2 linked regions of the Azospirillum sp. TSH100 genome follow. The protein of the gene in region 2 interacts with the protein of the main gene of each other region in a pairwise test. Links are inferred from orthologs where the notes say so. Each region holds a gene or a part of one and is shown on either strand. Other genes may lie near its edges. The genes, in order: cysE and cysK.

Region 1 (3,051 bases), on a different replicon or contig from region 2:
ACCGAGCGCCACCTGCGCTACGTCGCCTGCACCCGTGTCCTCGACCGCGTCTGCATCACGGGCGTGGAGCCGGGCTCGGAGTTCCTCGCCGACCTGACCGATGTCAGCCATCGATCTCGATCATAGGACTATAACGATGGGAGCACTCCGCTGTTACCAGACTTCACTCTGGCAATTTCATTACGCGTCGAGGTGTGATAAGCGCCTCGTCGTTGTTAGACACTTTGATGGTTTGCCTTGGAATTGCGTGGGGAGTTAGACACTACAAAAGCGGATAAGTTATTGACATAATTACGATAATTGGGGCCTGAAAATCCCCGTGTCGGCGGTTCGACTCCGTCCCTGGGCACCATCCTCCCTTATAAACCAAAGGTGTGGATGGTGCGTGTTGGTCAAACCAACTGACCATTCTCTTCCAAATTATGTTCGAGTTCTTCCGCTGACCTTAAGCGGCTCGGACTCTGGCCACCCTACCCGCCCGATTCCCGGCAGTTTCACGGCAAGGTCCAGCGGGTCGATTCCCACCGTCAGTCCCAACAGATTCAGCTCCACCCCCTCCTCCAGCGCCAGCAGCAGACCGGCGACGCCGAACAGGCTGATCTGCCAGCCGGTGCCGCTCGGCGCCCGCGCGAACAGGCCGGAGCCCAGATAATCCTTGCCCAGCGCGGTCGAGGGCAGGTCGAGCCGCAACTCCGGCACGGCGCGGGCAATCCAGGCGGCGAAGGTGTTGCTGTTCGGGCCGGGCCAGACCCGGTACTCGCCGGCATAGGGATAGCGGGCGGCAGCCTCGGCGATCCTGGGGATGGCTGCCTCAGCAGGGGGGCCGCGCAACTCCTTCAGCAGGGTGGGTTGGGCGCCGAACCAGCGGCCATCGGGATCGCGCTGGCTGACGGCAACCACCGACAGGCCACGGTAGGCGCGCCAGCCGATCACCTCATAGACGGTATAGCTGCGGGCGCCGGCCGGCTTCACGGCGAACCAGGGATGCACGCCGAAGGCACCGCGCCAGGACAGCACGCGGGCGGCATAGACCTGGACAACCGCCTCCGGCGTCGTCGCCGCGTCGGGGGCGAGGCCAACCGGGCTGCGGTCGATGCGGCTCCAGTCGACCGCCGTCGGCACCGCCCCGGAGGCAAGCAGGAACACCGGCCCTGCCAGCAGCAGGACCAGCGTCAACAGAAATGCCAGCAACACCCTCACGGCCCCCGCGCCCTGACCTCGATCCATCTTCCATGTAGTCACTGTGAAGACGGATTTCCGGTGACAGCGAAGGGACAGAGCGCAGAGGAGGCCGCTCAGATGCTGTAATCGCCCTGTTGCAGGCTCTGGTCCATGGTCAGCGCCGGCGCCGGCTCGTCACGGCACCAGCCGACGACCTTGGCGGGCACGCCGGCCACGGTGGCGCAGCCGGGAACGTCCTTCAGAACGACGCTGCCGGCGCCGACCTTGGCGTGGGCGCCGATGGTGATGTTGCCCAGCACCTTGGCCCCGGCCGACAGCAGAACACCGTCGCGCACCTTGGGATGGCGGTCGCCATGCTCCTTGCCGGTGCCGCCCAGCGTGACGTTCTGCAGGATCGACACGTCGTTGCCGATCACCGCCGTCTCGCCGATCACCACGCCGGTGCCATGGTCGATGAACACGCCGCGCCCCACCGGCACCGCCGGGTGGATGTCGACGGCGAAGGCCTCCGACACCCGGCTTTGCAGGAAATGGGCAAGGTCGTGGCGGCCGCCCCGCCACAGCCAATGGGCGACGCGGTGCCATTGCAGGGCGTGGAAGCCCTTGAAATAGAGGAAGGGCGTCAGGCAACCGTCGGCGGCCGGGTCGCGGGCCAGGATGGCGGCGAGGTCGGCGGCGGCCGCATCGACGATGGCCGGGTCGGCCTCCATGGCGTCGCGCACCACGGCGGCCAGCCGGTCCTCCGGCATGGCGCGGTCGGCCAGCTTGCGCACCAGAAGGGCCGCCAGCGCCGGGCCGAAACCGTCACGCGCCAGCACCGCGTCATACAGGAAGGGAGAAAGGCCGCTCTCCTCCTCCGCCACCCGGACGGCATCGGCGCGCAGGCGGCGCCACAGCGACTGTTCGACCGTTTCGGCCGGCTCGCGCATCGTGACGTCCAGGCTGTCCATCGCAACCACCCCTTCCCGCACAGCAAACCGCTCCGCATTCCCAATTGCGGGGCGCATGGCTGTTACTGTGGTGAGCCTGCCCCGCTGCGGTCAAGACCGTTCCCGTCAAGGCTGCTTCCCGTTCCGCCACCACCCGCCGAACCCTCGGCATGCGCCCGGCGGAAGGCCTGCGGCGACCGCCCCTCGCGCTTGGTGAAGAAGCGGGAAAAATAGGCCGGATCCTCGAAGCCCAGGGCATAGCCGATCTCCGCCATGCCATGGCCGGTGTAGATCAGCGAGCGCCGCGCCTCCAGCATCAGCCGGGCATGCACCAGCTGCAAAGTCGACAGGCCGGTGACGCGGCGGCAGGCGGCGTTCAGGCGGTTGGAGGTGACGCCCAGCGCCGCGGCATAGCGCTCCACCGGCCAATGCTGGCTGAACCGCTCGTCGATCATCGGCCGCAACCGGGCGAGCAGCCGGACGTCCGGCGACACCCCCTGCCCGTCCCGCGCCGCGCCGTCGCGCCGCCGGGCGGCCGCCAGCCGCAGCACGGCGACCAGCAGCAACAGCACCTGGGCCGAGATCGCGCTGGCCCGGCCGACATGGTGGGCGCGGAACTCCCGCCTGATCTCGGCGAAACAGCGATTGAGCGCCGCCGCCTCGTCCGATCCCGGCTCCAGGCCCCAAGCCATCGGCAGGGCCGGGGCCTCGCGCAATTCCGCCTCCGGGGCGGCGGCCTGCACACCGGCCAGGAAACCCTCCGACATGGTCAGCACATGCCCGTCGGTGGCGGGTTCGAACTGGAAGCCGTGCACCACCTGCGCCGGCACCACGATCAGCGCTGGAGCGCGGAACATCACCTCCACCCCGTCGGCGGTCAGCCGCCCGCCGCCGTCCGTGACCAGCAGGGCATGGCTCAGCCCGTCGTGGCGGTGGGGAC
Region 2 (3,063 bases):
ATGCGGGCGGCGGCACTGTCCACCTTCGGATGGCCGAGTGTCGATTCGTCGTGGATGACCTGCCGTTGCAGGTTCGACAGATCGACGGTGTCGTCGTCGACGATGCCGATGGTGCCGACACCGGCCGCCGCCAGATAGAGCAGCAGGGGCGCGCCGAGGCCGCCGGCGCCGACGACCAGCACCTTGGATTGCAGCAGCTTTTCCTGGCCGATGCCGCCGACTTCCGGCAGCACGATGTGGCGGGAATAGCGGTGAAGCTGGGTATCCGTGAAGTCCATGGCCGGCAGCATAGCGCAAGGATCGGCCGTTGCGACAACATTCGACGCTGCGTTTTCCGCAAGCCGGCTGCGCCGCCGGCAGTGCGGAACCGGCTCAGACCTTGGTCGATGTGGTGGTCGGCTTCGCTTCCGAGGCCCACTGTTGCAGGCGGGCCTGCCGTTCGCGCAGCGTTTTCTGGATGGCACTTTCCTGATTGGTGCCGCTTTCCGTCAAGGTCGGGTTGCGCGGCACAAGGCTCAGCTGGAAATCGGTGGGCGTTTTCAGATCCGACGGCGGCACCACCACCATCGTGTATTGGCCGGGATCCAGCTTGTAGGTCGGCTTCTGCAGGAAGGTCTCCTGGGTGTCCGGTTTGCCCGAGTCGCTGGCCGCGACCACCTTGCCGTCCTTGTCCATCAACGCCCAGCGCGTGTTGGGCAGCGACAGGTTGGCGGTGAAGGTGCCGCCCTGAACGACGTTGAAGGTGTGTTTCTGAATGCCGGTGTCGCCGTTTCCCGGCGGCTGGGCGGTGCCCTTCAGCGACGCGCCGGCACCGGTCACCAGGATATTCTGGCGCTCGGTGACGTCCATCGAATAGTCGCGCACGCCCGCCGCGCGGTTGGCCTGGGAAAAGGTCGCCGTATAGGTGCCGGGGCCCAGCCGCGCACTGGCGTCCGCCGTCGATTCGTTCGACCGCAGGGTGGTAACCACCTCGTTGCGGTCGTTGCGGATTTCGACGTTGGTGTAGCTGTTGTTGATCTTGAAATTGAATTCGCCGGACTTGCTGACCGTGAAGGTCTGGGTATCGGCGTTGGCGCCATCGGCACCGATGCCCGTCGTCTTCCCCTTGAACTGGGAGAAGGCGCTGCTCGACAGGTTCGGGACATAGGTGGCGGCGGCAACATCCGACATATCGGTCACTCCCCGGCGGCGGCGCGGACGGAAACTGCGGCGCGATCGACGGAAAGATTAGCCGAAACGGCGATTTTCGTCAAATTTCGGCCCGGAATTTCGCCGATAGGCTGCGGGTGGGGGCGCAAGGATCGCCCCCAACCGCCCCTATCGGCGTTGATCCCCGCTTACTCCAGACCTTCGAACAGGGCGGTCGAGAGGTAGCGTTCGGCGAAGGACGGCAGGATCACGACGATCTGCTTGCCGGCATTCTCCGGACGGGCGCCAACCTCCAGCGCGGCGGCCAGCGCCGCGCCCGACGAGATGCCGACCGGCACGCCTTCCAGACGGGCGACGGCGCGGGCGGTCTCGAAGGCGCGCTGGTTGGAGATGCGCACCACCTCGTCGATCAGCTCCTTCTTCAGGATGTCAGGGACGAAGCCCGCGCCGATGCCCTGGATCTTGTGCGGGCCGGGCATGCCGCCGGACAGGACGGGGCTGTCCTCCGGCTCGACCGCCACCGCCTTGAAGGAGGGCTTGCGCCCCTTGAGGACTTCGGCGGTGCCGGTCAGCGTGCCGCCGGTGCCCACGCCGGAGATCAGGAAATCGACCTGACCGTCGGTGTCCTTCCAGATTTCCTCCGCCGTGGTGGCGCGATGGACGGCCGGGTTGGCGGTGTTCTTGAACTGCTGGAGCAGATAGGCGTTCGGGTCGGCGGCCAGGATCTCCTCCGCCTTGCGGATGGCGCCCTTCATGCCTTCCGCCGCCGGTGTCAGCACCAGCTCGGCGCCCAGCAGCTTCAGCATCTTGCGCCGTTCCACCGACATGCTTTCCGGCATGGTCAGGATCAGCTTGTAGCCCTTGGCGGCGGCGACGAAGGCCAGCGCGATGCCGGTGTTGCCGGAGGTGGGCTCGACCAGCGTCGTGCGGCCGGGGGCGATGGTGCCGGCGGCCTCGGCGGCCTCGATCATGGCGCGGCCGATGCGGTCCTTGACGCTGGCCAGCGGGTTGAAGAACTCCAGCTTGCCGATGATCTGGGCCTTCACCCCCGCCTCTGCGGCCAGACGGTCGAGCCGCACCAGCGGCGTGGCGCCGATCGTGTCGAGGATGCTGTCGTAGATCTTGCCGCGGAACTCCGGTGCAGCCATGATTCCACCTCTGAAATTTGTGTTATATGTGATTTCAACACCCCAGGCGGAGCATTATCCAGCACAGGGTGCCTGTCAAACGGGAAGTGGTGCCGCCAAGCCTCTTCCGTCAGATGGTGAAGTCGATGCGGTCCTCGGTCTCGCTCTCCACCCCGGCACGGCGCGCGCGCATGCACAGATCCTCGATGGTGATGGTGTCGAGCTTGGCCATGCACTCTTCCTGCAGCTCGCCCCACAGCGGGCGCACCACCTGATGGCCCAGCACGGAACCGGCCGGCTCCTCGATCGGGTCGGTGGCGGTCTCCATGGCGCGGACCACCTTCACGATCTCGCCCAGCGTGATCCGCCGCCGCTCGCGCGCCAGCCGGTAGCCGCCGCGAGGTCCGCGCACCCCGGCCAGCACGCCTTCGCGCACCAGCTGTTGCAGCACCTGTTCCAGATAGCGCTTCGGGATGCCTTGGCGGCGGGTGATCTCGCCCGACTGCACCGGCTCGGTGCCCGCGTTGTAGGCGATGTCGAGGACCGCCTCGATGGCGAACATCAGCTTTTTGGAGATGCGGAGCATCACGAACGACTCCCGGTATTCTGACCGTGGGTGGCCGACGGTGGAACCACCATCCTCTCCCCCACTTCCGCCTGTTGGTTAAGAACCGTTTTACACCGCGGATGCGGTAATTCTCAACAGGATTTGTCGCAGACAGACTCGGGAAAATGCGCCACCTCTTCCGTTCGGGTTGCGGTCACCCCACCCCATCACCCAGCTGGG

The links.
Region 1: the proteins of cysK (region 2) and cysE interact in binary tests that used the Escherichia coli proteins (3 or more experiments, as listed by UniProt). The link is inferred for Azospirillum sp. TSH100 from one-to-one orthologs.

The regions. Positions count from the first base shown.
Region 1 is NZ_CP039638.1:247,898-250,948, reverse strand. The notes cover bases 215-2,948. They hold cysE (serine O-acetyltransferase), read right to left. Parts: upstream 2,133-2,948; coding sequence 1,296-2,132; downstream 215-1,295. Other genes in these bases: E6C72_RS26510 (helix-turn-helix domain-containing protein), read right to left, coding at 2,195-2,948; E6C72_RS26520 (DUF3750 domain-containing protein), read right to left, coding at 421-1,191. Outside these bases: E6C72_RS26525 (hypothetical protein), read left to right, coding at 1-126; more of E6C72_RS26510, read right to left, coding at 2,949-3,051.
Region 2 is NZ_CP039634.1:1,294,100-1,297,162, reverse strand. Bases 318-3,063 are described here. They hold cysK (cysteine synthase A), read right to left. Parts: upstream 2,298-3,063; coding sequence 1,338-2,297; downstream 318-1,337. Other genes in these bases: E6C72_RS06155 (DUF2218 domain-containing protein), read right to left, coding at 3,051-3,063; E6C72_RS06160 (Rrf2 family transcriptional regulator), read right to left, coding at 2,407-2,862; E6C72_RS06170 (hypothetical protein), read right to left, coding at 373-1,170. Also shown: E6C72_RS06175 (molybdopterin-synthase adenylyltransferase MoeB), read right to left, coding at 1-278.